3 regions of the Pantoea sp. E956-1 genome follow, and region 1 is predicted to be linked to each of the others. Evidence: riboswitches for the same ligand, from Rfam matches in the RefSeq annotation. Region 1 holds a riboswitch; each other region holds the start of a gene.

Region 1 (10,108 bases):
CACACAGGCGACTTTTGGCCACGCCAATGGTTGGCACATCGACCAGCAGGCCAAAATGCGACGCGACGCCCAGTCGTCTTGGATGCGAAATACCGTGTCCATCCACAAACAGCAGGTCCGGCTTTTGCTCCAGCATCTGCCAGGCGGCCATCAGCGCCGGATATTCACGGAATGAGAGAAAGCCCGGAATGTAGGGCATGGTGGTCTCAACGCGCGCGATGCGATGTTCCACCAGCTTTAACGAGGGATACTCCAGTATCACCATCGCCGCCCGCGTAACGGTACCTTCCTGCTCAAATCCAACGTCCGCTCCGCCAATAAAGCGGGGCGGCAATACGTCAAAATCATCTTCACGCACCACGTCAGCGGCGCGTTGTAACTGCTCAGCGCGAAGTGCGGCAATATCCATGATTACTCCTGATGCCAGGGACGTGATAAACGGTGTACCGCCTCAACAAAGACGCCCGCATTTTCCGGTGGGACATCCAGATGAATACCATGACCCAGATTGAAGACATGTCCGGTGCCCGAACCAAAGCGCTTCAGGATCCCAGCCACTTCCTGTTCGATACGCTCAGGAGCCGCATAGAGCATAGAAGGATCCATGTTGCCCTGCAGGGCAACTTTGTCGCCCACACGACGGCGTGCGTCATCAATATCGGTGGTCCAGTCGAGACCCAGCGCATCACAACCGGTGGCGGCCATCGCTTCCAGCCACTGCCCGCCGCCTTTGGTGAAAAGCGTCACCGGCACGCGACGACCGTCATTTTCACGCAGCAGGCCATCGACAATTTTGTGCATGTAATGAAGGGAAAATTCGCGGTAATCGCGACCGGTCAGCACGCCGCCCCAGGTATCAAAGACCATAACGGACTGCGCACCGGCGCGAATCTGAGCATTGAGATAGAGGATGACGCTGTCGGCCAGCTTATCCAGCATCGCGTGGAGCGTAGCGGGGTCGGCATACATCATCTTCTTAATTTTGGTAAACGCCTTGCTGCTCCCACCTTCCACCATGTAGGTGGCCAGCGTCCACGGACTGCCGGAGAAGCCAATCAGCGGCAGATCGCCGTTCAGGTTCTTACGGATGGTGCGGACAGCATTCATCACATAGCCCAGCTCCATTTCAGGATCGGGCACCGGTAAACGCTCGACGTCAGCGCGACAGGTCACAGGGTTAGAGAAACGCGGGCCTTCGCCGGTTTCAAAATAGAGACCCAGTCCCATCGCATCCGGAATGGTCAGGATATCACTGAAGAGGATGGCGGCATCCAGCGGATAACGGCGCAGCGGCTGCAGGGTGACTTCACAGGCCAGCTCGGCGTTTTTACACAGCGACATAAAGTCACCCGCCTGGGCGCGTGTCGCTTTGTATTCCGGCAAATAGCGCCCGGCTTGTCGCATCATCCAGACCGGTGTGACATCAACCGGCTGGCGTAACAGGGCACGCAAATAACGATCGTTCTTCAGTTCACTCATCTCAACACTCTCTCTATAACAGGCGTGTAGTGTAGCACTTTCACACTTCGGCGCGGCACAGGGCGACGGTATCTTCAATCAGGCGGCGCGCCACGGTGCCTGGCGGCGGCAGCAGAGGCAGGTCATCAAACCGGAACCAGGCCGCATCCAGCAGCTCTTTACCGTCGTGCTGCAGATCGCCGCTGTCATACTCCGCCATAAAGGCTGTCATCAGCGATTGCGGGAAGGGCCACGGCTGGGAGGTAACATAACGGACGTTTTTGACGCGAATATTGCTCTCTTCCATTACTTCGCGGGCAACGGCCTGCTCCAGCGTCTCGCCAACTTCCACAAAACCTGCCAGTACGGTGTAGATCTTGTTGCGATGGCGGGCATGATTCGCCAGCAGAATTTGATCGCCGCGACGGATAGCCACAATGATGCAGGGCGCGATCTGTGGATAGTAACGTTCACGGCAATGGCTGCAAAGACAGGCAAATTCATGCTTGCTGTGATGCATTTCATGGCCGCAATAGCCGCACCAGCGATGAGAACGGTAGAATTCCGCCAGTTGCACACCGCGACCCACCAGCTGAAACAGCGCCACATCCTGATCGATCAGCTGTCGTACAGAGAACATATCGGCAGAGCGCGGCTCACAAATCAGCCAGACTTTTTCGCCCTGCCACTCACCGATGGTCCGGGCTTTACTGCCGGTCAAACCAAATTTTTCGGCGCTTCCGTGGGGTAAATCACCTTGTGGCAACCAAAGTTTCTGTTCATGGCTGACAATCCACCATCCAGCGTCTACGCTTGAGATTTCGCATTGCATTTATTTCGTCATCCTTAGCGTCAAATCGCACGCTGAAGTCCTGATGTTAAGTGTGTAGATAAACAACTATAACTCACATGGAGTTAGATATGCTTAACCAGTTAGACGTCCTGGCTGAACGCGTAGGTGGCAGTAATGAACTGGTCGATTCGTGGCTTGAAGCCCGTCGTCAGCTACTGGTGACCTATTATCACCTGGTCGGACTTAAACCTAACAAAGAGGCGCTAACGCGTCTGGATGAGCAGGCTCTGGACAACTTCTGTCACGGCCTGGTCGATTATCTTTCTGCGGGTCATTTTAGTATCTATGAGCGCGTCATCAGTGAAATGAGCGGCGACAGCCCGCTGATTGCCGCCGCGCAGATCTATCCACCGCTGGAAGCCAATACTGAGCGTCTGATGCAGCTGTATGACGGTCATCTGCAGCAGGCGATCGATGACGAAAACTGCATGACCTTTCAGCAGGCGCTCTCCGAAGTGGGCGAAGTGCTGGAAGCACGCTTTACGCTGGAAGATAAGCTGATCCAGCTGGCATGGGATAACCAGCTTGCCCCCCCGCCGGTTGCCAATGACAGCCATATCGCGCGTCCGGCTTAAGGGTCATCGCTGGCAAAGGGGTTGAGATTATCCCTTAGCCCTTTTATGCTGAACAGGTTCTGAGGAGCGCGCTCCAAAGAACCTTTTTTATTTTTGCTTTGAAATATAAGGTTTTTACACCTGACTCTGTTATCAGAGGCCAGCGTAAAAACAGCTTCTTGTCGGAGTGCCCAGTTGGGCTGAGACCGTTAATTCGGGATCCGCGGAACCTGATCAGGTTAGAACCTGCGAAGGGAACAAGAGTAAAACTTCTCTGTATGCCAGCATGCTTACGCTGTCTATACGGTTACTCCTTCCGAACTCCGGACAAGCATCGTTCCCCCTTAACAGGAAGATTGCTATGTCTGACCAAAAGACAACCCGTCGTGAACAGCGTGCCCAGGCGCAGGAATTTATCGATTCCCTGCAAAGCGGCAGTGCATTTCCCCAGTCCCGCCGCATCTGGATTACCGGCAGCCGCGAGGATATTCGCGTTCCCATGCGTGAAATCGTGCTAAGCCCGACCCATATCGGCGGCAGCAAAGAACAGCCTCTCTATGAGCAAAACGAAGCGGTACCGGTCTATGACACGGCAGGTGCCTATGGCGATCCCGCGGCACAGATCGATGTTCATCGTGGTCTGGAAAAGCTGCGCGCCCGCTGGATTGCTGAGCGCGACGATAGCGAATTTCTCGAACAGAACAGCTCGGGCTATACCCAGCAGCGGCTGGCTGACGAAGGGCTGGATCAGCTGCGCTTCGATCAACTCCCGACACCGCGCCGTGCCCGCACAGGCTGCCGCGTCACGCAATTGCACTATGCCCGCCAGGGGATCATCACTCCGGAGATGGAATTTATCGCCCTGCGGGAAAACATGGGCCGTGAGCGAATCCACAGTGAGGTATTGCTGCAACAGCATCCCGGCCACAGTTTTGGCGCACATCTGCCAGCCAGTATCACGCCCGAGTTTGTGCGTCAGGAGGTCGCTGCCGGGCGCGCCATCATCCCTGCCAATATCAATCATCCTGAATCGGAGCCGATGATCATTGGCCGCAACTTTCTGGTTAAGGTCAACGCCAACATCGGTAACTCGGCGGTGACCTCTTCTATTGAGGAAGAGGTGGAAAAACTGGTGTGGTCGACTCGCTGGGGTGCCGATACGGTGATGGATCTCTCTACCGGTCGTTATATTCATGAAACGCGCGAATGGATTTTGCGAAACAGCCCGGTGCCAATCGGTACAGTGCCGATTTACCAGGCGCTGGAAAAAGTGAATGGCGTGGCCGAGGCGCTGAACTGGGAAATATTCCGCGATACGCTGCTTGAGCAGGCGGAACAGGGTGTCGATTACTTCACTATCCACGCTGGCGTGCTGCTGCGTTATGTCCCGATGACGGCGAAACGTCTGACCGGGATTGTATCGCGGGGTGGATCTATCATGGCGAAATGGTGCCTGTCGCATCATCAGGAGAGCTTCCTGTACCAGCACTTCCGGGAGATTTGTGAAATCTGCGCCGCTTATGATGTCTCCCTGTCGCTGGGCGATGGCCTGCGTCCGGGTTCCATTCAGGATGCCAACGATGAGGCGCAGTTTGCCGAACTGCGTACCCTGGGCGAACTGACCCGTATTGCCTGGGAATATGACGTTCAGGTCATGATTGAAGGCCCGGGGCACGTCCCGATGCATATGATCCGCCGCAACATGACCGAACAGCTCGACCTGTGCGATGAAGCCCCCTTTTACACTCTTGGCCCGCTGACCACCGACATCGCGCCCGGCTATGATCATTTCACCTCAGGTATCGGTGCTGCCATGATTGGCTGGTTTGGTTGCGCCATGTTGTGTTACGTCACGCCCAAAGAGCATCTGGGTCTGCCGAACAAAGAGGATGTGAAGCAGGGATTGATCACCTACAAAATCGCGGCGCATGCCGCCGATCTGGCGAAAGGCCATCCGGGAGCGCAGATCCGTGATAACGCTATGTCCAAAGCGCGCTTTGAATTCCGCTGGGAAGATCAGTTTAATCTGGCGCTGGATCCTCATACGGCGCGGGCAATGCATGACGAGACCCTTCCGCAGGAGTCGGGCAAAGTGGCCCATTTTTGCTCGATGTGCGGGCCTAAGTTCTGCTCAATGAAAATTTCCCAGGAGGTGCGTGAGTTTGCTGCACGTCAGGATACACGCGCCGAGCCCGTTGAAGTGGGCATGGCGCAAATGTCAGACCGTTTTCGTCGTCGCGGCGGTGAGCTTTATCACTCCGCCGATGCCACTAAGGAGGAGTAACGATGCCCGCATTTCCCGCTACCGCCCCACGCCTGGGGCTTTATCCGGTGGTTGATAGCCCGGAGTGGATTGAACGCCTGCTGGAGATAGGCGTTCGCACACTGCAGTTGCGCATAAAAGACCAGCCTGATGAGGTCGCCGAGCCCGCCATCGCTCAGGCGATTGCGCTGGGTAAACACTATGACGCGCGCCTGTTTATCAATGACTACTGGCAGCTGGCGATAAAACATCAGGCTTATGGCGTGCATCTGGGTCAGGAGGATCTCGATGTCGCCGATCTTGCCCGTATTCATCAGGCAGGATTGCGTCTGGGACTCTCCACCCATGATGATGCTGAACTGGATCGCGCACTGGCAATCCAGCCCTCTTACATCGCACTTGGACATATTTTCCCGACGCAGACTAAAGAGATGCCTTCTGCGCCTCAGGGTATTGAGCAGCTGAAGCGGCATCTGACACGCCTGACGCATATTCCCACCGTGGCGATTGGCGGTATATCGATTGCACGCGCACCTGACGTGCTGGCAACCGGCGTAGGGAGTATTGCGGTGGTGAGTGCGATTACCCAGGCAGATGACTGGCGTGAAGCAACGCGTACCCTTCTGTCGCTGGCAGAGCCTCACACATAAGGATTTGTGGAACCTGTCGCGCATAGCGGCAGCAAAACCGGTCAACGCCAGCGTTCTTCCGGGAAAGCGGCGCGCAAAAGCGTATGTTGCCGCTGGCGTGCTTTGATCCAACACCTTAACGTGGCCTCCGTCAGGTTAAGGTTATCTGACCAGGGCCGGTTCCCTCCTCTTGCCGGCCCTGCTTTTTCTTTCCGCTATGCGAGAGTTGAAGCTGAAATCTGCGTTTCATGCTGGCACGAGAGCATAGCGCGTTCGACGGCTGCACCCACCAGCGCCAGCGCCTGTTCAGTCTGCTCGTTGATCGGCAGCCCGTAGTTTAAGCGCAGACAGTTACGGTATTTACCCGAGGCCGAAAAGAGTGAGCCTACGGCTATCTGAATTTTTGATTCGCGCAATTCGCGGTTAAGACGGACCGCATCAAATGCTTCGGGTAATTCTATCCACATCAGAAAACCGCCCTGAGGACGGGAAACGCAGATGCCGCAGGGAAAATAGTGGCGCACCCAGCAGCTAAAGGTTTCATAATTACGATGATAGATTTGCCGCATCCGGCGCAGATGGGGCTGATAATGGCCCTGGCGTATAAACTCGGAAACCGCATACTGAGGCTGTGTGGCAGTGGAACCTGTGACGATATATTTCATGTGCAGTACACGGTCGCGATAGCGGCCGGGTGCAACCCAGCCGACGCGCAAACCTGGTGCCAGCGTTTTGGAAAAGGAGCTGCACAGCAGAACCCGACCATCGAGATCCAGCGCTTTAATGGTGGTTGGGCGGGGATATTCCCAGGCTAACTCACCATAAACATCATCTTCAATGACCGCCGCGTCAAATCGCTGCGCCAGTGCCAGCAATGCCCGCTTACGCGGCTCAGGCATGATAAATCCCAGCGGATTATTACAGTTCGGCACAACAACGACTGCTTTAATCGGCCATTGATCAAACGCCAGTTCCAGCGCTTCCAGGCTGATGCCGGTTACCGCATCGGTCGGGATCTCAATGGCACGAATGCCAAATCCGCGCAGGGTTTGCATGATGCCGTGAAACGAAGGCGACTCAACGGCAATGATATCGCCCGGTTCGCAGACCGCGCGCACGGCTACCGATAACGCTTCATGGCAGCCGGTGGTAATAACGATATCATCGGCGGTGAGCTGACAACCGCTATCTATCGCCAGCCGTGCAACCTGTTGCCGCAGCGCGAGAACACCATAGAGGTTGTCATAATTGAGCAGCGCGATGTCCTGCTTCTGTGCCTGTCGGCTGAAGGCTTTCCACAGCGGCTTAAGCGTCGGCTGGGTCAGATCCGGCATGCCGCTGCCAAGTTGCAACACATCATCTTCCAGACGGCTGTTAATTAGCTCCAGCACTGCATCCCACTGCGTTACTTCAACCGGACGCTGTGCGGGACGGGTCAGGGCAGGCATCGGCGGCGTCGCTTTGCGCGAAGCGACAAAATAGCCGGAGCGCGACTGCGGCGTAATCATCTGCTTCTCTTCCAGCAGATGATAAGCCTGCTGTACGGTACTGATACTGACGCCATGTTCGGTACTCAGACTGCGTACCGAGGGCAGGCGCTCACCGCTGCGATATAAACCTTGTTCGATACGCTGAGCCAGTAGCGTGGCCAGATGTTCATATCGCGTCATTGTATTTCCTCTGACTCAAAATCTGAGCATTAACCGGTACAGTTATGCCTCTTTTTTACCATTCAGATCGCCATTTCCGCAATCTGTATGTTAAATAAAGGTTATTTTTGCGTCTGTATCATACAGAGCGATCCACTGAAAATAGTCCTCAGACAATTCACTGAGGGCACTATCATGGGATACGACGAGAATCGCGCAGCTAAACCGTTTACAGGCACGCCTTACCAGCTGGTTCGCTATCTTTGGCGCAGTTATAAACGCTGGCAGCTGAGGCGTGAGACGCGCATCATTCTGTCGAAGCTGAGTGACAGTCAGCTGAAAGACATTGGCCTTGGCCGCAACGACTGGAATGCCTGAATCAGAGACAAAAAAAAACCCTGCCGAGGCAGGGTTTTTATCAGGCAAAGGACGATTAATCGTCTTTGTTGCCGCCAAGACCGGCGTTCAACAGTTCAGCCAGGCTGGCTGAGGCTTCATCCGCAGTAACCTGCGGTGCAACCGGAACTTCACCTGCCGCTTTGCGGCGCATACGATCCTGATGGTACGCATAACCGGTACCGGCCGGGATCAGACGACCCACGATTACGTTCTCTTTCAGGCCGCGCAGTTCATCGCGCTTACCTGCTACTGCTGCTTCGGTCAGGACACGCGTGGTTTCCTGGAACGATGCTGCAGAGATGAACGATTCGGTAGCCAGTGACGCTTTGGTAATACCCAGCAGGTCACGCATGAAGGTTGCGCCAACTTTTCCGTTCGCTTCCAGATCACGGTTAGAGATCTTGATGCGAGAGAATTCAGCCTGCTCACCTTCCAGGAAGTCTGCACTTCCTGCGCTCACGATGGTTGCTTTACGCAGCATCTGACGAACGATGACTTCGATGTGCTTATCGTTAATCTTAACGCCTTGCAGACGGTAAACTTCCTGCACTTCGTTAGTGATGTAACGGGTCACCGCATGCACGCCACGCAAGCGCAGGATGTCATGTGGAGACTCTGGGCCATCGGAAACCACGTCACCGCGCTCAACACGTTCACCTTCGAACACGTTCAGCTGACGCCATTTCGGAATCATCTCTTCGTACGGCTCACTGCCATCCAGCGGAGTGATGACCAGACGACGCTTACCTTTAGTCTCTTTACCGAAGGAGATGATGCCGCTGATCTCTGCCAGAATAGCTGGCTCTTTCGGACGACGCGCTTCGAACAGGTCAGCAACGCGTGGCAGACCACCGGTAATATCCTTGGTACCGCCAGATTCCTGCGGAACACGCGCCAGCGTGTCACCAGCACTGATCTTCACGCCATCTTCCAGCTGAACAATCGCTTTACCGGGCAGGAAGTACTGAGCCGGCATGTCGGTGCCCGGGATCAGAACGTCGTTGCCGTTGGCATCAACAATTTTCAGCGCAGGACGCAGATCTTTACCGCCCGCAGTACGTTCAGCGCTGTCCAGAACCACCAGCGAAGAAAGACCGGTTAAGTCATCTGTCTGACGGGTAATGGTCTGGCCATCAACCATGTCCGTGAAGCGAATGAAACCGCCCACTTCGGTGATGACTGGCATGGTATGCGGATCCCAGTTTGCGACGGTTTCGCCCGCTGCAACCTGCTCACCATCACCTTTCGCCATGGTAGAACCATAAGGAACTTTATAGCTCTCTTTGGTACGACCAAATTCGTCGATCATTTTCAGTTCAACGTTACGCGAGGTGATCACCAGCTTGCCTGCCGAGTTCGTTACCGACTTGGCGTTGGTCAGCTTGATGGTACCTTTGTTCTTCACCTGAATGCTGGATTCAGCAGCCGCACGTGATGCCGCACCACCGATGTGGAACGTACGCATCGTCAGCTGTGTACCTGGCTCACCGATGGACTGTGCCGCGATAACACCGATCGCTTCACCTTTGTTGATGATGTGACCACGTGCCAGGTCGCGACCATAGCAATGCGCACACACACCAAAGTCGGTTTCACAACCTACTACTGAGCGGACTTTCAGGCTATCGACTGAGTTCAGTTCCAGCACGTCACACCAGTGCTCATCGAGCAGCGTGTTGCGTGGAACCAGAATGTCAGCCGTACCCGGCTTCAGAACGTCTTCAGCAGTCACACGACCCAGTACACGTTCACGCAGTGGCTCTTTAACATCGCCACCTTCGATGACAGGCGTCATCATGATGCCTTCGTGTGTACCACAGTCATCTTCGGTAACAACCAGATCCTGTGCAACGTCAACCAGACGACGCGTCAGATAACCGGAGTTCGCCGTTTTCAGTGCGGTATCCGCCAGACCTTTACGTGCACCGTGGGTTGAGATGAAGTACTGAAGTACGTTCAACCCTTCACGGAAGTTCGCCGTGATTGGTGTTTCGATGATGGAGCCATCTGGCTTCGCCATCAGACCACGCATACCGGCCAGCTGACGAATCTGTGCAGCAGAACCACGCGCACCGGAGTCAGCCATCATAAAGATGCTGTTAAAGGAAACCTGTCGCTCTTCTACGCCGTCACGGTTAATAACGGTTTCGGTTGAGAGGTTTTCCATCATCGCCTTGGCAACACGTTCGTTGGCCGCTGCCCAGATATCGATGACTTTGTTGTAACGTTCGCCTGCGGTTACCAGACCAGACTGGAACTGCTCCTGGATCTCAGCCACTTCTGCTTCCGCTTCAGTGATGATT
Region 2 (10,108 bases), on a different contig from region 1:
GATGGCCAGTCTGGGCGCGCTGGTCGGCAGTGGCGAGCTTGGCCTTTACCCGGCCTGGGCGGCGGGCTTTGCGGGCTGCCTGATTGGTGACTGGGTTTCCTACGGCATCGGCTGGAAATTTCAGGGGCCGCTGCATCGCTGGAAGTATCTGCAAAAGTATAAAGGCCTGCTGGATAAAACCGAGCACGCCCTGCATCAGCACAGCATGTTTACGATTCTGGTCGGACGCTTTGTTGGCCCCACGCGTCCGCTGATCCCGCTGGCGGCCGGTATGCTGGAGCTGCCGGTACGTAAATTCCTGCCGCCGAACATTATCGGCTGCATTCTCTGGCCGCCGCTCTATCTGCTGCCCGGTATTCTGGCGGGTGTGGCGATCGATGTGCCAAAAGCCGCGCAGGGCGGCAGCTTTAAATGGCTGTTACTCGGCGCAGCACTGCTGATCTGGCTGGGTGTCTGGTTATGCTGGCGCTGGTGGCGCAGCGGCAAGAGTCGCGACTGGGCATCGGCCTGGCTGCCGCCTGAGCGCCTGCGCTGGGCAGGGCCGCTGGGGCTGGTGATTGCCGTCGCGGCTTTCGTCGGTATTCAGTTCCATCCGATGATGCCCATTTTCCGTCATCTGCTGTGGCAGGTTTTCTTCGCCTGAACCGCTTAACGACGCGGGATGCCGAGCACGTCGGCCTCCCGCGTGTCGCCCGACAGTAACTGTCGGGTCTCGCCATCCCAGTAAACCCGGCCATCCACAATCACCACGCTGCGCGGCGCAATCTGCTGGGCATCTTCCAGACTGTGCGACACCATCAGCAGCGTGATGCTGCGCGCTTCACACACCGAACGCACCAGTTGCAGCATCTCGCCGCGCAGCGCGGGATCCAGCGCAGAAAAAGGCTCATCCAGCAGCAGCACCGGACGGTCACGTAGCAGACAGCGTGCCAGCGCCACGCGCTGTCGCTGTCCACCCGACAGCTCGCCCGGCAGGCGCGTCAGCAGATCGCCTAATCCCACCTGATCGGCCAGCGCAGCAAGCTGCTGGCGCTGCCCGGCGCTCAGCTTCAGTCCGGGGTGCAATCCCAGCGCCATGTTCTGCTGCACGCTGAGGTGCGGAAACAGGTTGTTCTCCTGAAACAGCATCGACACGGGCCGTCTGGCCGGCACGCTGTGGGTGTGTTCCTGTCCGTCAATCATCAGAGTGCCCTGTTTCACCGGCAGGAAACCGGCAATCAGGCTCAGCAGAGTGCTTTTACCGGCCCCGCTGGGGCCGAGGATCGCGATGCGCTCGCCGCGGATGGCGTTGAGACTAAAGCGCATCGGCAGATGCTGATAAAGGTACGTGAGGTTATTCAGTGTCAGCATGGCGGCCTGGTAATTTTTCCATCAGGGTGAACAGCAACAAACAGAGCAGTAGCAGCAGCAGCGCGGTCACTGCACCGTCAGCACCGCGATAGGCACCGATCTGTTGATAGAGGTAGAACGGCAGGGTGCGGAAATCGGCAGTGCCAAACAGCGCCACCACGCCAAAATCACCGATCGACAGCACGCAGGCAAAGGCCAGCGCCTGGGCCAGCGGACGTTTCAGCGCCCGCAGTTCAATCAGCCGCAGCCGGTTCCAGCCGTGGATATTCAGCGACTCACAGAGTCTGCCGTAACGCTCCGCGACGTCACGCATCGGGTTCTCCAGCACTTTCAGCGCATAGGGAATGGCGATCAGCGCATTGGTGAAGATCACCAGACCGTCCGCCGACGCCGGCAGGCCAATGGTGGCGTTAAACAACAGGAAAAAGCCGGTGGCGAGCACGATGCCTGGCATCGCCAGAATCAGCATGCCGCTGGTGTCGATAAGGGTTGCCGCCGCCGGGCGCTGACGCAGGCGCAGCTCGCGACTGCTCCACAGCAGCATCATGGTCAGCACCACACAGAGCAGACCGGCGCCGGTGGCGATGCGCAGTGAGGTAAACGTCGCCTGCCAGAGTGCAGGCTGCACCAGCGCGCCGCGCAGTCCGCCGTGCAGACCATCGATGATGACCGCCGCCAGCGGGGGCAGCAGCAGGATCAGCGCCAGCAGGATCAGCAGCGCATCAACCAGTTGCGCCGCGCGCGAATCCTGCGGATCGCGCCAGCCGTTCAGCTGGCTGGCTCCGGCGGGAATCGCCTTGCTGAAGCGCTGGCTGAGCAGCACCAGCGTCACGCAGCAGCCAAGCTGGATCAGCGCCAGCAGTGCCGCGCGTCCCGGATCGTAGTCATAACTCAGCGCCTGGAAAATCGCCAGCTCGATAGTTGTCGCCTGCGGGCCGCCGCCCAGCGAGAGCACGGTAGCAAAGCTGGCGAAACAGAGCATGAAGATCAGCGCGCCGGTCGGCAGCAGCTGACGTCGCAGCCATGGCCACTCCAGCAGACGAAAATGGTGCCAGCCGCGCAGGCCGAGCTGTGCCGCCAGCTGACGCTGTTCCGCCGGAATGCTCTCCAGCGCCTGCAGCATCAGGCGGGTCGCCAGCGGCAGGTTAAAGAAGACGTGCGCCAGCAAAATGCCCGACAGGCCGTAGGGAGAGAAGTGGTAATCAATCCCTGCCAGCTGGCACAGCTGCGCCAGCCAGCCGACACGACCATAGACGGTGAGCAGACCAAATACCGCCACCAGCACCGGCAGCACCAGGGTCATGGCGCACAGACGCAGCAGCAGCTGTCGGCCAGGGAAACGGCGTCGATAGAGGGCGCGCGCCAGCGGCACCGCTGGCACCAGCGACAACAGCGCGGAGAGCAGCGCCTGACCAAAAGAGAAGGCGATAACGTGATGCAGGTAATCATCCTGCAGCACACCGCGCCAGTCATTCTCTGGCGCGGCGCTCCAGAGTGCACCGAAGGCCAGCAGCGCCACGCTGGTTAACAGCAGCGTGGCGAGGGAACCGGGAATCAGCCAGCGCGGCATCAGCGGCTGACAGCGCGTTGCCACTGGCTAATCCAGCCCGAACGCTGGCTGGCAACCTCTTCCGGCGAGAACTGCAGAGCAGTTGAAGGCACGCTGAGCGCTGCGAAACCGGCAGGCAGCGGCGTGTCGATCACCGGGTACATCCAGTTACCGGTCGGGATAGTGCGCTGGAAGTCGGAGGACACCATAAACTTCATGAACTGCTGTGCCAGCGCCGGCTGTTTGCTGCTGGCTAACTGCGCGGCAACTTCAACCTGCAGATAGTGGCCCTCTGCAAACGGCGCGGCGGCATAGTTCTCTTTTTTCTCTTCGATGATGTGGTAAGCCGGTGAAGTGGTGTAGCTCAGCACCAGATCGCCTTCGCCCTTGAGGAACAGGCCATAGGCTTCACTCCAGCCTTTGGTCACCGTCACGGTTTTCTGCGCCAGCTTTTGCCACGCCTGCGGTGCCTGATCGCCATAGACTTTCTGCATCCACAACAGCAGGCCTAAGCCGGGAGTGCTGGTACGGGGATCTTCGTAGATCACCCGCCACTTCTCCGGGCTGTCGACCAGCTCTTTCAGGCTTTTTGGCGGATTCTTCAGCCGGGTTTTGTCATAGACAAACGCGAAGTAGCCATAATCAAACGGCACGAATGTGGTGTTGTGCCAGCCGCCGGGCAGTTTTAATGTCGAGGTATCGACCTGACTTTCGGCAAACAGACCGGTTTTCTGCGCCGCCTGTACCAGATTGTTATCCAGCCCCAGAACCAGATCGGCTTTGCTGTTTTTCCCTTCCATGCGCACGCGGTTCAGCAGCGACACGCCATCTTCCAGCGTGACGAATTTCAGCTCGCAGTTGCACTGCGCCTCGAAGGCTTTTTTAACCGCCGGGCCAGGGCCCCAGTCAGCGGAGAAGGAGTCGTAGGTGTAGACCGTGAGAACCGGCTTAGCCGCCAGAACGGGGGCGGAGAGTAACAGCAGCACTGGCAGAACTTTGTTTAACACTTTGCGCTCCTTCAGGAGAATAGGGGATGAGTCGCAAAGGATCTGAGCACACAGGCCTCCCAAATCCCTACGTCGGTATTAACCGAATCAGGTTCGACGGGTATCTCTCAGCTGCTTGCTGGTGGCAGGCGGCACCCCGTTGAGAACGTCACATTCTAGTCATTTCAGCGCCGGGGCGAAAGCCTCACAGCGCGGGTGGCGCGAACCAGGCGGATTTAAAATCAAACCAGCCCAGCGTATTCATCCGAACGCCGCGCATGCTGCGCTGACCTTCAAGCAGCAGCCAGTGGTGAAACAGCGGATGCAGACCGGCTTCTTCGACCAGCTGTTTGCTCCATTCGGCCAGCGGCAGCGTTTTCTCGCGCCAGCGGGCCGCATCGCTGTGCCAGTCGATCGGCAGACAGTGATGCAGCAACGGGATCTCATAAAGCTGCGCGAACAGAGAGTAATTCAGCGGCAGAGTAAAGTTCACGCTGCCCAGCCAGATGTCACTTTCCGCTTCGCCCTGATACCAGCTTTCGTAGCTGATTTCGCGGGTCTCCAGCGTGACGCCATATTCTGCCAGCAGCGGACGCAGCGCGTTAGCGATGCCTTCATGCTCCACGTGCTGGCTGTACCAGGTCAGCGTCAGGTGGGTTAAGCCGGGCGGTTTTTCCACTGGCGTCAGGTCGCGCCGGTGATGCCAGCGCGGCAGCAGGCCATACGCCGGAAACCAGTAGCGCTGGTAGCCAACACCGGCGTGATTGAGCAGGGCGATAGGATTAAACAGGTAACTGACCCAGCGCCGGACCGCCTCGTTGCGTCCCTGTTCTGAACGCTGGTCGAACAGCAGATAGTAGCAGCCCTCTTCAAGACGGCTCTCCTCCTGAATTTCATCGGCTCCGTCGCCCTGCAGACGGACACCGGCATAGACCAGCTCATCGCTGATGTCGGGCAGTACCCAGATAGAGACATCATCAATCAGGGCGCGAAAACCAAAGTAGTCATCAAACGCTTCGATCTTTAGCTGGCTCTCCTGATTGCGGATCACCCGGTAAGGACCGGTGCCTACCGGCTGGCGGGCAAAATCGTGCAGCGTCGGCCATTCGCGCGGCAGGATCATCGCACTGACGCTGCCTAACAGCCAGGGCAACCCTTCGTCGGGCTGGCTTAAGCGGATATCCAGCGTCCAGGGCGCGGGCGAGTCGATCTGCTCGATATGGGAAAAAAGCGGGTGGGGGCGCTGACGCTCCAGCGTGGCCAGCACATCCTCCATCTCCAGTTCTCTGCCGTGATGAAAGCGAATCGCCGGACGCAGAAAGAAGCGCCAGTGAAGCGGGGAAGTCTGCTGCCAGTGGTGCGCAATATCGGGCTCGATTTCCCCGTTTTCCTCATTTATCCGCGTCAGGCCGTTGAAAATCTGTCGCGCAATGTGGGTTTCAGAGCGCCGCAGTGGCGAGCCGGGCAGCAGGTTGAGCAGCGGACGATAGTAAAGGACACGCAGGATATGCTTGCCCTGGCGGAAACTGCGCCCCAGGTGCGCGCCGATCATCTGCCGCACCTGATTTTTATCCCCTACCAGCTGGACCAGCTGATCGATGCGATCCTGCTCCAGCAAATCCTCGGCACGCTGCTGCTGCAGGGCCAGTCCGGTATAGCAGAAGGTAAGCTGCGAGCGCTTGCCGCGTCCGGCTTCCGCCTGCCAGATCAGCCAGCCCGCGGCCTGCATCCGGTTGAGCAGATTGCGCATATGGCGGCGCGAGCAGTGCAGCAGGTCAGCCAGTTCGCTAAGGGTAATCTCCTGCGTTTGCCCCTGACAGCTCTGCCACAGGCGAATGAACTGCTGCTTCAGACGTGATGAGGACATAAAAGAGGAACTCCCGGTGAAAAGCGCTCTGTTTTTCTTGCCCTATTTTAAGAGCAAACTTTGCGTTATGGGAAGAGCGGGAGGCATTCAGCACTGAATGGCGTTCGACCCTGGCTTCGCTGTTCAGCGGAGTGCTTTTCTGAGTAGGGTGCATTTACACCGCCAGCAGATGATCTCTGCTGGCTTTTTTCATGTTGCGCGGTATCGTCTACCCTTCATTTTCCCCTCTGTTTGTTCTGTAAGGGATTTCGGTATGAAATCGCTGTTAACGCGGCAGCGCCGCATCAATCCGGTCTACCTCGCATTTATGGTCGCCTCGTTCATGCTGGGCATCGCGGGCGCGCTGCAGGCGCCGACGCTCAGCCTGTTTTTGACGCGCGAGGTGCAGGCGCGGCCGTTCTGGGTCGGACTGTTTTTCACCATCAATGCAGTGGCCGGTATCGTGGTGAGCATGCTGGTGGCAAAGCGCTCTGACAGCGTCGGCGATCGTCGTCATATCATTCTCTTCTGCTGTCTGATGGCGCTGGTCAATGCGCTGCTGTTTGCCTTTACCCGCCACTATCTGACCTTGCTGACGCTGGGCGTGCTGCTGTCGGCGCTGGCCAGCGTCTCGATGCCTCAGCTGTTTGCGCTGGCGCGGGAATATGCCGATCAGTCGGCGCGTGAAGCGGTGATGTTCAGTTCGGTGATGCGCGCGCAGCTGTCGCTGGCGTGGGTGATTGGGCCGCCGCTCTCCTTCGCGCTGGCGCTGAACTATGGCTTTGTCACTCTGTTTATGGTGGCTGCCGCGCTGTTTCTGAGCTGTATCCTGCTGGTCTGGTTCACCGTGCCGTCGGTGCCACGCTCGCAGCCCCTGATGCAAAGCGGCGGGCTGCCGTTAAGTGGCTGGCGCGATCGCGATGTGCGTTTGCTGTTCCTCGCCTCAGTCGCGATGTGGACCTGCAACACTATGTATATCATCGATATGCCGCTCTATATCAGCACCACGCTGGGGCTGCCTGAGAAGCTGGCCGGTCTGCTGATGGGAACGGCTGCGGGGCTGGAGATCCCGGTGATGCTGCTGGCCGGACATTACGCGCGCCGCATCGGCAAACGCCGGTTAATGCTGATCGCGGTGGCGGCTGGCGTACTGTTTTATCTGGGGCTGGTGCTGTTCAATTCCCGCACGTCGCTGATGGTGTTGCAGCTGTTTAACGCGGTATTTGTCGGGATTATTGCTGGCATAGGGATGCTATGGTTTCAGGATCTGATGCCGGGACGGCCCGGCGCGGCGACTACCATGTTCACCAACTCGATCTCGACCGGCATGATTCTGGCTGGGGTTATTCAGGGAACGCTCAGTGAGCGGCTGGGACATGAGGCTGTTTACTGGCTGGCATTCGGACTGGCAATCGTGGCGCTGGTGATGTCGGCGCGGGTGCGCGACGTATAAAGAAGAAGGGCGACCCGATGTCGCCCTCAGCGTGCTGACAAACCCAAACCCGAGTGAATCGGACCGCAACTGACAAGCTTTACACGCAGGGAACACGGGCAGAGGAGGAAAGCGTCCCGCGCCAGGGACGGCGCGGGCCGAGCGGCCAGGGATGGTTTAAGCGACTTTCCGATCTGACCGTGTTCCCTCCGCAGGCTCGGTCTTACAGCTGGGCCAGAGCAGACCTTGTCAGTAACATCAGGGCGACCCGATGTCGCCCTGCTTTAACTCAATCAGCGCAGGAAGGCGGGCTGATTCTGCTCATACTGCGAAATCGACGCTTCGTGCTGCAGCGTCAGGCCGATGCTGTCGAGGCCGTTAATCATGCAGTGGCGGCGGAAGCTGTCGAGCTCGAACGAATAGACTTTATCGCCTGCGGTGACCGTCTGCGCTTCCAGGTCTACCGTAAAGCTGATGCCCGGCTGGTCCGCAACCAGTCTGAACAGCTCATCCACTTCCTCTTCGCTTAACTTGACCGGCAGCAGCTGGTTGTTGAAGCTGTTGCCATAAAAGATATCCGCGAAGCTCGGCGCAATCACCACGTGAAAACCAAAATCGGTCAGTGCCCAGGGCGCATGCTCACGTGAAGAGCCGCAGCCAAAGTTTTCACGCGCCAGCAGGATGCTGGTGCCTTTGAACTCAGGCTTGTTCAGCACAAAGCCGGGCGTTGGCACGGTGCCCGCGTCATCTTCAAAGCGCCAGTCGTGGAAAAGATGCTGTCCGAAACCGGTGCGCGTAACCTTCTGCAAAAACTGCTTGGGAATGATCGCGTCCGTATCGACGTTCGCGGCATCCAGCGGCGCAACAATGCCGGTGTGCTGAGTAAATTTGTTCGCCATGACTTAAGCTCCTGTCGTCAGTTCACGGATGTCGGCAAAGTGGCCGGTTACGGCAGCCGCCGCGGCCATCGCCGGGCTGACCAGATGAGTACGTCCACCACGGCCCTGACGGCCTTCAAAGTTACGGTTGCTGGTTGACGCGCAACGCTCACCCGGATTCAGGCGGTCATTGTTCATCGCCAGACACATTGAGCAGCCTGGCAGACGCCATTCAAAGCCCGCTTCCAGGAAGATTTTGTCCAGACCTTCCGCTTCGGCCTGCGCTTTCACCGGGCCGGAACCTGGCACCACCATGGCGACCACGCCAGGTGCGACTTTGCGGCCCTTGGCGATGGCGGCGGCAGCACGCAGATCTTCGATGCGTGAGTTGGTGCAGGAGCCGATAAACACTTTATCAATCGCCACATCGGTCAGTTTGATGCCTGGCTGCAGGTTCATGTAGGCCAGGGCTTTTTCGGCTGAGGCGCGCTCAACCGGATCGGCGAATGAGGCCGGATTCGGGATCACCTGATCAACGGCAATAACCTGACCCGGATTGGTGCCCCAGGTGACCTGCGGTGCAATCTCTTCAGCATGCAGCGTTACCACCGCATCATATTTCGCGCCTTCGTCAGACTTCAGGGTGCGCCAGTAATCAACGGCCTGCTCCCATTTCTCACCCTGCGGCGAGAACTGACGACCTTTCAGATAGTTGAAGGTGGTTTCGTCCGGTGCCACCAGGCCTGCTTTCGCACCCATCTCAATTGCCATGTTGCACAGGGTCATACGACCTTCCATGCTCAGCGCCTGAATGGCCGGGCCGCAGAATTCGACCACATAGCCAGTGCCGCCTGCGCTGCCGGTTTTGCCGATGATCGCCAGCACGATATCTTTTGCTGTAATGCCGGTTGACGCCTGGCCCAGCACCTCAATCTTCATGGTTTTTGCCCGACCCTGTTTCAGGGTCTGCGTCGCAAACACATGTTCAACTTCGGAGGTGCCGATACCAAAGGCCAGCGAGCCAAACGCACCGTGAGTGGCGGTGTGCGAGTCGCCGCACACAATCGTCATGCCCGGCAGCGTCATGCCCTGCTCAGGGCCGATAACGTGGACGATGCCCTGGAACGGATGATTCAGGTCATACAGCTGTACGCCAAACTCAGCGCAGTTCTTCATCAGCTCCTGCATCTGAATACGCGCCATCTCGCCCGACGCATTGATGTCTTTAGTCTGCGTAGAAACGTTGTGATCCATGGTGGCAAAGGTTTTGCCCGGCTGACGGACTTTACGTCCGTGGGCGCGCAGACCATCAAAGGCCTGGGGCGAAGTCACTTCATGGATCAGATGGCGATCAATGTAGAGTAACGGCGTTTCTTCTGGCGTTTCGTGGACGACATGTGCATCAAATAACTTCTGGTATAAGGTTTTCATTTTTTTATTTTTCCTCGGCGATAAAGCGAGCAATGATGCTGCCCATCTCATCTGTGCTGACCGCTGGGCCATCACCGGCTAAATCTTTGGTGCGGTAGCCCTGTTCCAGCGCACGGCTGATGGCGCGTTCAATACTGTCGGCAGCCTCATCGGCATTCAGGCTGTAACGCAGCAGCAGCGACAGCGACAGGATCTGGGCGACCGGGTTGGCAATATTCTGACCGGCGATATCCGGCGCCGAACCACCCGCCGGTTCGAACAGGCCAAAGCCCGCTTCATTCAGGCTGGCAGAGGGCAGCATCCCCATCGAGCCGGTGATCATGGCGCACTCATCAGAGAGAATGTCACCGAACAGGTTGGAGCAGAGCAGCACGTCAAACTGCGACGGGTCTTTGATCAACTGCATGGTGGCGTTGTCGATATAGATGTGGCTCAGCTGCACGTCCGGGTACTCTTTGGCCACTTCGTTGACGATTTCACGCCACATCACCGAGGTCTGCAGCACGTTGGCTTTATCAACCGAGGTGACTTTGTTACGGCGTTTGCGCGCCGATTCAAACGCGATGCGGGCAATACGCTCAATTTCGAAACGGTGATAGACCTCGGTATCAAATGCACGCTCTTCCGGGCCACTGC
Region 3 (10,108 bases), on a different contig from region 1:
AGCCGTTCAAAAACGCAGCATTCAAAAACGGCGAATTCATCGACGTAACCGAGAAAGACGTTGAAGGTAAATGGAGTGTGTTCTTCTTCTATCCAGCTGACTTCACCTTCGTCTGCCCGACCGAATTGGGCGACGTAGCTGACCATTATGAAGAGTTCCAGAAACTGGGCGTAGACATCTACTCCGTTTCTACCGACACCCACTTTACCCACAAAGCCTGGCACGGTTCTTCTGACACCATCGCGAAAATCCAGTACGCGATGATCGGTGACCCGACTGGCGCGCTGACCCGCAACTTCGAAATCATGCGTGAAGACGAAGGTCTGGCTGACCGTGGTACCTTTATCGTTGACCCGGAAGGCGTTATCCAGGCAATCGAAATCACCGCAGAAGGCATTGGCCGTGACGCCTCTGACCTGCTGCGTAAAGTGAAAGCGGCTCAGTACGTGGCTTCTCACCCAGGTGAAGTGTGCCCGGCTAAATGGAAAGAAGGTGATGCAACACTGGCTCCGTCTCTGGACCTGGTTGGCAAAATCTAATCCCGCTTCGCCCTTTCGACCATTCTCCAATCGGGTGCTGCGGCACCCGATTTTTTGACCAGGATATCACTATGCTCGACACAAATTTGAAAACCCAGCTCAAGGCTTACCTTGAGAAATTAACCAAACCTGTTGAGTTGATTGCCACGCTGGACGAAGGTGCAAAATCAACCGAGATCCGTGAACTGTTAGTTGATATCGCCGGTTTGTCTGACAAAGTCAGCTTCCGCGAAGAGAACGATCGTCAGGTGCGTAAGCCCTCATTTCTGATCACCAACCCAGGTTCGAACAGCGGCCCGCGTTTTGCCGGTTCACCTCTGGGTCACGAATTTACCTCACTGGTACTGGCACTGTTACAGACCGGTGGGCATCCGTCGAAAGAAGCACAGAGCCTGCTGGATCAGATTGCCGCGCTGGACGGCGACTTCCATTTCGAAACCTACTATTCACTCTCATGCCATAACTGCCCTGACGTCGTACAGGCGCTGAACCTGATGGCGGTGATTAACCCGCGCATCAGTCATACCGCTATCGACGGTGGCCTGTTCCAGAACGAGATTCAGGAACGTAACGTGATGGGCGTGCCAGCGGTTTACCTCAATGGTAAAGAGTTTGGTCAGGGGCGGATGAGCCTGGCAGAAATCGTCAGCAAAGTGGATACCAATGCGGATAAACGCGCGGCGGAAGAGCTGAACAAGCGTGACGCCTATGAAGTCCTGATTATCGGCAGCGGCCCGGCGGGCGCAGCGGCAGCCATCTACTCAGCACGTAAAGGTATCCGTACCGGCCTGCTGGGTGAGCGTTTTGGCGGCCAGGTGCTGGACACGGTTGATATCGAAAACTATATCTCCGTACCGAAAACTGAAGGGGCAAAACTGGCCGGTTCACTGCGCGCACACGTGGATGATTACAACGTGGACGTCATTGAAAGCCAGAGCGCCATCAAACTGATCCCGGCAGCGAAAGAGGGCGGAATGCACGCCATCGAAACCGCCTCTGGCGCAGTATTGAAATCACGCAGCATCATCCTGGCGACCGGCGCTCGCTGGCGTAACATGGGCGTGCCGGGTGAAGAAGAGTATCGCACCAAAGGCGTCACCTACTGCCCACACTGCGATGGCCCGCTGTTTAAAGGCAAACGCACGGCAGTGATCGGCGGCGGTAACTCCGGCGTGGAAGCGGCCATTGACCTGGCCGGTATCGTTGAACACGTTACGCTACTGGAGTTTGCCGGTGAGATGCGCGCTGATCAGGTGCTGCAGGATAAGCTGCGCAGCCTGAAGAACGTGGATGTGATCCTGAACGCCCAGACTACCGAAGTGAAAGGCGACGGCACCAAAGTCACCGGCCTGCACTATATCGACCGTACGACGCAGACCACTCATGAGCTGCCGCTCTCCGGTATCTTCGTTCAGATCGGTCTGCTGCCGAACACCCCATGGCTGGAAGGCGCGGTTGAGCGCAACAAAATGGGTGAGATCATCATCGATGGTAAATGCGAAACCAGCCTGAAAGGCGTGTTCGCCGCGGGCGACTGCACCACCGTACCGTACAAGCAGATCATCATCGCCAGCGGCGAGGGTGCTAAAGCCTCACTGAGCGCTTTTGACTATCTGATTCGTACCAAATCGGCTGAGTAACATTTAGTCAGCCAGACAATAGCCCTTCAGCACGTGTGCTGAGGGGCTTTTTTTTAATAGCCCGCCAGCGTCATCAGCATCATCCAGACTGGCGTTGTCACCGCCGCAAACACGGTAGAAAAAAGCATGCTCGCCGCCGCCGGGCCGGTAATGACATTAAACTTCTGCGACATCAGATAGACGTTAACCCCGACCGCCATCGATCCCAGCAGCACCACCACTTTACTCTCCAGCGGCGGCAAGTCGGTCAGCCACGCGATAGCCCATACCGTCATCGGTTGCAGCACCAGTTTCAGCAGGCAGATGGTATAGCTCTCTTTTAAGCCATCCCGCACCCGATAGTGCGCCAGGCTCATGCCCAGCGTCACCAGCGACAGGGGGGCGGCCAGTGAGGCCAGCATCTTTAACGGTTCCGCGGCCAGCAGCGGCAAGGGACGTTGCAGAAAGCTCCAGGCTGTACCGCTGAGAATACCGATGATCAGCGGATTCTTCAGCACGCCGAGCAGGGTGCGCCAGAGTCCTTCCAGCGAGAAGCTACCCTGCTTTGCCCACTCGACCGAAACGGTCAGTAAGGTCCAGAGGATCAGGCTGTTAAACACCAGCACCAGTGCGACCGGGGGCAGGGCTTCTGGCCCCAGCAGTACCGTGGCCACCGGGATCCCCAGCATCACGTTATTGGAAAAGATGCCGCCCAGCGCAAAAACCGACGCCGCTACGCCATCCAGATTAAACAGCCTTGTTGCCAGCAATCGCCCCACGATAAACACCAGCAGGCAACTGCCGAAAAAGGCCAGCAACAGGCGTGCATCCACCGGCGGACTTTGCGAGAAGGTGCTCATCACCCGAAACAGCATGCAGGGCAGGGCAACATTAAACACAAAGCGGTTCATCCCTTCGCTGATGCTGGAGGGCCATTTCCCCAGGCGCGTCAGGCAGTATCCCAGCAGGATCAGGATAAACAGCGGGGCTGACAGGTAAATTTGATGGCTCAAGCTTTCAAACAGCTGTGACATAGAGAGAGTCTGGTCAGACGATGATTAGTTACCAGACTAACAAATTGCTAACTAACTGTTAACTTTAACTGCGTCGGGAATGACCGTTGCCGGGACGTTAATCTAACCAGCGGCGCGCCTGCCGATCGCTGATGTCGCGATAATAGACCCGGTGAATAATTTCGCCACAGCCTGTGCAGCGGGCGGAAATATAGGTGGAGAGATACTGTCTGCCATTGGGTGCTATGGCACCCTTGCGTTCAATATGAATATCCTGCCATCGATGGCGGTGTGGAATAAGCGCTAAAAATCGCATCATACATCCCGAATAGTATGAAGTTCCGCTTCAGGAATTTCTAACTCCATGAAATAAATTGTTTTTTACGATGATGCTACAAGCAGGTTAATTATTATGGGGAAACCAGAGTCTCTGCGGGAAATATTACCCGTCCGGGCAATAAGCGGAGCTACCTATAAAGAGGTACCTCGTTAACCCGCAGCATTAAGCCTTTTTTTGCACCCTCAGGCGTTGATCGGGATCATGTGAATTGTTTCAGCTCTGATTATTTCCCAGGCGGGAGTCGCTTGCTTTCGCTGCGCGGCTTGCCTATGCTGCAAGCCGTAACACGACTCGGGGTGCCGCTTTCCGTCAGGAGAGGGCTGAGAAAAACCCGCTGACCTGAACTGGATAATGCCAGCGTAGGGAAGTCTGATGCCTGACCGCATTCGCCTTCTTGTTCGCCGGTTGGGAGCTACGATGACACATCAATCTCAACACCTTTCTGCCGCGCATTTCGCGCCCATTCTGCACGCTTTTCGCCGCCAGTCACCGCTGGTGCACTGTATGACCAATGACGTGGTCCAGAACTTCACCGCCAACGTGTTGCTGGCACTCCATTCCTCACCGGCGATGGTGATCGATGCCGTTGAGGCCGCCCAGTTCAGTCGCATGGCCGATGCACTGTTGATAAACGTGGGCACCTTAACCCGCGAGCGCCAGCAGGCGATGCAGGCTGCCGTGACCGCGGCTAATCAGGCGGGCACGCCCTGGACACTCGATCCGGTTGCCGTCGGCGCACTGACGCTGCGCAGTGACTTCTGCCAGCAATTGTTAAGCCAGCAACCGGCGGTGATTCGGGGAAATGCGTCAGAGATTCTGGCGCTGGCACAACAGGCCAGCGGCGGGCGCGGTGTCGACACGCTGCATCAGGCGGATGCAGCACTCGATGCGGCCCAACAACTCGCGGAAACCTGGAGCACGCTGGTGGTCGTCACCGGTGAAGTGGACTACGCCACCGATGGTCAGCGACGCCTTGCTGTACAAGGTGGAAACCCGTTAATGACACGGGTAGTCGGGACCGGCTGCGCCCTCTCGGCAGTGGTGGCGGGGTTCAGCTCTCTGCCGGGCGATCGGCTGATGAATGTCGCGGCCGCCTGTCAGGTGATGGCGCGAGCGGGTGAAAAGGCGGCGGCGCAGGCTGCCGGCCCCGGCAGCTTTGCCACAGCGTTTATTGATGCACTCTGGACGCTGGAGGAGAAATCATGAAGCGCATTAATGCTCTGACGATTGCCGGAACCGATCCCAGCGGCGGCGCAGGGATTCAGGCCGATCTCAAGACCTTTTCCGCCCTTGGGGCCTATGGCACCAGTGTCATCACCGCGCTGGTGGCACAGAACACCTGCGGCGTGCAGTCGGTTTATCGCATTACGCCTGACTTTGTTGCCGCCCAGCTTGATTCAGTGCTCAGTGATGTGCGCATCGACAGCGCAAAAATTGGCATGCTGTCTGAAACGGCTATCGTGGAGCAGGTTGCTGAACGGCTGAGCAATGCGGATATCCCGTTTATCGTGCTGGACACGGTCATGGTCGCGAAAAGTGGTGATGCGCTGCTCTCGCCAGACGCCATAGCCAGTGTACGGGAGCTGTTATTGCCGCAGGTCTCGCTGATCACACCTAATCTGCCGGAAGCGGCGGCGTTGCTGGACTGCGCCATTGCGGCAGATGAGGCGGAGATGCGCGAGCAGGGACGGGCATTGCTGGCACTGGGTTGTCAGGCCGTGCTGATGAAGGGCGGTCACCTTGCGGCCGCGGAGAGCCCGGACTGGCTGATCACGCACTCAGCAGAGCAGCGATTCAGTACGCCGCGCGTGAATACCCGTCATACGCATGGCACCGGCTGTACGCTGTCGGCAGCCTTAGCCGCGCTGCGACCGCGTCATACTGACTGGGCAGAGACGATTGGAGAAGCCAAAAACTGGTTACAGCAGGCGCTGCTGCAGGCGGATTCGCTGGAGGTCGGGAAAGGTATCGGACCGGTTCACCATTTTCATCAATGGTGGTAATGACGAAGGCCCGCCTCGACCTGGTCATCGGGCGGAGCGGGCGGCTTCAGGTTCAGGGTGCTTCAAACCAGGCGCTGTTACGCTCGGCAATCGGGGTGATAGAGAAGATCATCTCCTGCAGATGACGGCGCATCGCCGCTTCGGCTGCATCGGCGTCATGACGCTTCAGCGCGGCAAAAATCTCTTCATGCTGCTCAATCAGCTTGTCCGGTGGAGAGACTTCACTCAGCGTCAGAAACCGCACCCGGTCCATGGCCGCTTTGATGTTCTCCACCGTTTCCCAGGCCAGCTTACAGTCAATGCTTTCAGCAATCAGGCGATGAAACTCATCGTCCAGAGTGAGAAAAGCCTGGCTGTCATGCCGTTCAGCGGCCATGCGCTGCAGTTGCAGGTTATGCTCCAGCGCCATCAGGGCCGGATCATCAATCTCCAGTGCCGCACGGCGAACCACCGACACCTCAACGGCCTCCCGGATAAAACGGCCATCCGCCACCCGCTTAGCGGAGATTTTGCGCACGAAAGTGCCACGCTGCGGCAATACCTGTACCAGTCCGGCTTCGGCCAGCTTGATGAACGCTTCGCGCACCGGCTGGCGTGAGACGTTGAAGCGCGCGGAGACCTCTTTTTCCGAGAGCAGCGAGCCCGGCTGAATTGCGCAGGTGACGATATCTTTGCGCAGATACCGGTAAATCTGCTGATTTACCGGTTCGCTGGTAGTAATGGTATAGGCGATCGACATGCAGCAATATCCATATTACGGCTGACAGGGGCCAGCGCGATGGGAAAGTGTCAGTCTAATCAGCGCGCTGCGTCTGCGCCAGCGCTTTGTCACCAGGCTGTTATGCCTGGCGCATACACTGTTGCACCGTCGCCCGCGCGCCCTGCGTCGTCAGCTGCTGGTAATGTGTCGTCAGTCGGGCAACCAGATCGGCGTTCTGCGCCAGATCGTCGCCAAAGATGTCGCGCAGACCTAATAGCGCACGGACACGCGCTTCGCCTTCTTCGCTTCCGGCAACCGTCTCTGCCAGCGTGGCTTTCAGCGGATCGCGGATCTCAATCGGTTGACCCTGTTCATCGACGCCGCCGACATAGCGCATCCAGCCCGCCACGCCCAGCAGCAGCAGGTCGCAGCGGCTGCCGCGCTGCAGGTGCCAGCGCAGACTGTCGAGCATGCGTTGTGGCAATTTTTGCGACCCATCAGTGGCGATTTGATATGTGCGATGTTTAATGGCACGGTTTTCGTAACGGGCGATCAGCGAATCGGCATAGGCGTTGAGATCCACGCCCTGGGTACGCAGCGTCGGTGCCTGTTCATCGAGCATCAATGAACGGGCGGCGGCGCGGAAATGGGGATCGGCCACGCAGTCGCTGATGTACTCATAACCGGCCAGAAAGCCGAGATAGGCCAGGAAAGAGTGGCTGCCGTTCAGCATGCGCAGTTTCATCTCTTCATAGGGCAGAACGTCACTGACCAGTTCTGCACCCGCTTTTTCCCACGCCGGACGGCCACTGACAAAGTTATCTTCTATCACCCACTGAAAGAAGGGCTCCGCTTCAACCGCCACCGGATCACGGGAGCCGAGCCGTTCGGCTAAAGAATCAAACGCTGCATCGGTCATCGCTGGCACGATGCGGTCAACCATGGTCGACGGAAAGGTAATGTGTTGCTGAATATAGTCTGCCAGTGCCGGATCCTGATGCTGTGCCAGTTGCACAACAACGTTGCGGGTCACGTGACCGTTTTCCGGCATGTTGTCACAGGACATCACGCTAAAGGCGGGTAAGCCCTGATCCCGTCGGCGGCGAATAGCGGCCAGAATCAGACCGGGTAGTGAACGCGGCGAATCAGGATTCTGCAGGTCATGCACGATATCAGGGTGATCGGGATTTAAATTGCCACTGGCTGGCTGGTGACAGTAGCCTTTCTCGGTGACGGTCATGGAGACAATCGCCACATCAGGCTGGCTCATGGCATTGATCACCGCCTCAATACCGTCACTTTTGCCGTGCAGCGCCTGAGTAATGACGCCAATCACCCGGGTTTGCAATGAATCATCGGCCATCTCGGTGAGGGTATAAAGCAGATGCTGCTCTCGCAGGGCCACAATCAACGCGCCGCTGTTGAGGTTCACTTCACAATATCCCCAGTCGCTGCCCTGTTCAGCCAGCTTATCGCTGCAGAGCGCCTGATGGGCGCGGTGAAATGCACCAAAACCGATATGTACCATGCGGGTTTTTAACTGGCTGCGGTCGTAAGCGGGGCGTTTGACCTCCGCGGGCAGGCGATCAATCTGTAACATAGTCCATCCTTATGGCAAACGGGGCGCAAAGCGCCCCGAAATCATACATCTGTTAGCGAAACAACACTCAGACCGAAACCGGTTTATCCTGGGTTTTCGGACTGCGAATCACAAATAACACCAGGAAGGCACCCAGCGCGGCGACACAGCCCGCAAGGATAAAGGCGCTATCGAATTTACCGGTGTGCTGAACAATGAAGCCGGTGACGATCGGCCCGATGATGCCGGAGAGGCTACCCACCAGATGGATAAAGCCACTGATGCTGCCGATACGGCTCTTGTGCACCACATCCTGAATAATCGCCCAGTAGATTGCACCGGTGATGTAGAGAAAGAAAATCGACACCGACATCATAATTACCGCAGGCACCACATCTTTTATCGTACCCGCCAGCGCCACACAAATTGCGGCGGCCAGCAGTGAGACCACCAGCACAATTTTGCGGGACAACAACAGCTTGCCGGTGATGTTAAAGATCTTATCGGAGATCCAGCCACCCAGCGCCAGGCCAACAAAACCGACGATCCACGGGATCATGGTGGTGATGCTCATCGATTTGATATCCAGGCCGTGCGCCTGCACCAGGTAGGCCGGGAACCAGCTCAGGAAGAAGAACAGAATGTAGTTGTAGCAGAAGAAGGCAAAAGCGGTGACCAGGATAATCGGCTGGCGCAGGTAGTAGCCAAACGGATGTGACGTTTCCGACAGATCGACTTCATCATTCGGGTTCGTTGCTTTCAGGCGATCAATCAGCAGACGTTCCTCTTCTCTGACGCGCTTGCTCTTTGCCGGATTATCAGCGGCGAAGAACAGCCAGAACGCCATCCACACCAGACCGATACAGCAGACAATCACGAACGCCGGACGCCAGCCATAGGCCAGGGCCAGATAACCAATGATCGGGCCGGCGACCGCGCCACCCAAAGGTGATCCGGCACTCAGTAAACCCATCGCCGTTGCGGCCTGTTTTTTCGGGAACCAGCCGTTAATCGCTTTGTTGGCCGAGGAGCAGATCGGGCCTTCAGCCATGCCGAACAGCACACGCAGGATCAGCAGCGACCAGAAGCCGGTGGCCAGTGCGGTCATGCCGCAGAAAATGGACCAGGCACCTACTGCCACAGCCAGCACGATTTTAGGGCCATAGCGGTCAGTGGCAAGGCCGCCAAGAAAGTTAAACAGGGCATAGCCAAAGAAAAAGCTGCCGAAGATCATGCCAAACTGCTCAGCATTGATCGCCAGATCTTTCTCCACCAGCGGCACCGTCAGCGACAGGGCGACACGATCGAGGTAGTTAATCATGTAAACCAGGAACAGCAGCAAAACGAGGGTCCAGCGCAGATTCTTGAACATACAAACTCCGTGATCTGTTTTATCTTTATAGTCATGCCGGCGGGTACGCACCGGCTGAGGAGACCTGGTGTTCAGCGGATAATTAACCCATCTGAAGGATGACTTTGCAGCAGGTGCGCGGATCTTTTTCGAACAGGGTCATCGCACGCTCAATCTCCTGCAGCGGGAAGTAGTGCGTGACCAGTTTCTCTGGCTGGATTAACCCTTTTTCCATCCATTCGATCACCTGTGGGAAACGATTGCTGTTTAGACGTGAGGTAAACAGCGACAGCTCCTTGCTGGTCAGGCTCTGCTGCGTAATGCTGGATGGCTCGCCGGAGAAGCCCAGCAGGCCGATGCGCGCGGCCGGTGAGGCGAGGGCAGCCGCTTCAGCCAGAATGGTGGGATGGCAGGCCGCGTCGATAATCAGCGTAGGCTGCACGCCCTCAAGCTGTGCCGCCAGCGGGATTTCGCTGTTATCGAACCGTTGATCGGCACCGCTCTGCTCTGCAAGTGCCAGCCTTTCCGGCAGGCGATCCACCACCATCACCTTTTTCACCTTATAGACGCCCTTCAGCACCTGAATCGCAGTGAGTCCCATCGGACCGGCACCGTAAATCAGTGCCACATCATCTGGCTGGGGCTTGAGAAACGCGGTGATATTGGCGGCGATAGTGAAAGGCTCAACCAGACTGGCGAGCCGATCGGGGATGCTGTCCGGCAGGGAAAAGGCATTTTTTGCCGGAGCCAGCGCAAACTCGCTGAAGCCGCCGTCACGGTGCACGCCAATCACCTGCAGTGTGGTGCAGACATTGGGGCGTCCCACCGAGCAGGGATAGCAGCTGCCGCAGCTCACCACCGGATCCACCGCCACGCGGTCGCCCAGCCGGGCTGGATCAACACCGTCGCCCACCGCGTCAATCACGCCAAAAAATTCGTGACCAATTACCCGTGGATATTTCGC

What was found. A riboswitch is a leader RNA that binds a small molecule or an ion and turns the genes downstream of it on or off. The one in region 1 is predicted to bind thiamine pyrophosphate.
Region 2: it holds a riboswitch for thiamine pyrophosphate, as region 1 does, so the genes downstream of both, thiB (thiamine ABC transporter substrate binding subunit) here and thiC (phosphomethylpyrimidine synthase ThiC) in region 1, are expected to answer to the same signal.
Region 3: it holds a riboswitch for thiamine pyrophosphate, as region 1 does, so the genes downstream of both, thiM (hydroxyethylthiazole kinase) here and thiC (phosphomethylpyrimidine synthase ThiC) in region 1, are expected to answer to the same signal.

What each region holds. Positions count from the first base shown of each region.
Region 1 is NZ_CEUYZP010000017.1:5,500-15,607, forward strand. Features, by position in the region: gene nfi (deoxyribonuclease V) at 1-409, opposite strand, end outside; gene hemE (uroporphyrinogen decarboxylase) at 412-1,479, opposite strand; gene nudC (NAD(+) diphosphatase) at 1,520-2,290, opposite strand; gene rsd (sigma D regulator) at 2,380-2,886, shown strand; TPP riboswitch at 3,039-3,139, shown strand; gene thiC (phosphomethylpyrimidine synthase ThiC) at 3,227-5,149, shown strand; gene thiE (thiamine phosphate synthase) at 5,152-5,778, shown strand; gene AC0T7J_RS24640 (aminotransferase-like domain-containing protein) at 5,973-7,427, opposite strand; gene AC0T7J_RS24645 (DUF1127 domain-containing protein) at 7,602-7,784, shown strand; gene rpoC (DNA-directed RNA polymerase subunit beta') at 7,840-10,108, opposite strand, start outside.
Region 2 is NZ_CEUYZP010000008.1:140,671-150,778, reverse strand. Features, by position in the region: gene AC0T7J_RS18470 (DedA family protein) at 1-643, shown strand, start outside; gene thiQ (thiamine ABC transporter ATP-binding protein ThiQ) at 649-1,350, opposite strand; gene thiP (thiamine/thiamine pyrophosphate ABC transporter permease ThiP) at 1,334-2,944, opposite strand; gene thiB (thiamine ABC transporter substrate binding subunit) at 2,920-3,906, opposite strand; TPP riboswitch at 3,953-4,055, opposite strand; gene sgrR (HTH-type transcriptional regulator SgrR) at 4,091-5,752, opposite strand; gene AC0T7J_RS18445 (MFS transporter) at 6,006-7,184, shown strand; gene leuD (3-isopropylmalate dehydratase small subunit) at 7,457-8,062, opposite strand; gene leuC (3-isopropylmalate dehydratase large subunit) at 8,066-9,472, opposite strand; gene leuB (3-isopropylmalate dehydrogenase) at 9,477-10,108, opposite strand, start outside.
Region 3 is NZ_CEUYZP010000001.1:1,011,596-1,021,703, reverse strand. Features, by position in the region: gene ahpC (alkyl hydroperoxide reductase subunit C) at 1-539, shown strand, start outside; gene ahpF (alkyl hydroperoxide reductase subunit F) at 611-2,179, shown strand; gene AC0T7J_RS05020 (AEC family transporter) at 2,233-3,192, opposite strand; gene AC0T7J_RS05015 (hypothetical protein) at 3,290-3,487, opposite strand; TPP riboswitch at 3,794-3,894, shown strand; gene thiM (hydroxyethylthiazole kinase) at 3,929-4,717, shown strand; gene thiD (bifunctional hydroxymethylpyrimidine kinase/phosphomethylpyrimidine kinase) at 4,714-5,514, shown strand; gene AC0T7J_RS05000 (GntR family transcriptional regulator) at 5,567-6,253, opposite strand; gene AC0T7J_RS04995 (mannitol dehydrogenase family protein) at 6,354-7,814, opposite strand; gene AC0T7J_RS04990 (MFS transporter) at 7,882-9,165, opposite strand; gene AC0T7J_RS04985 (Zn-dependent oxidoreductase) at 9,248-10,108, opposite strand, start outside.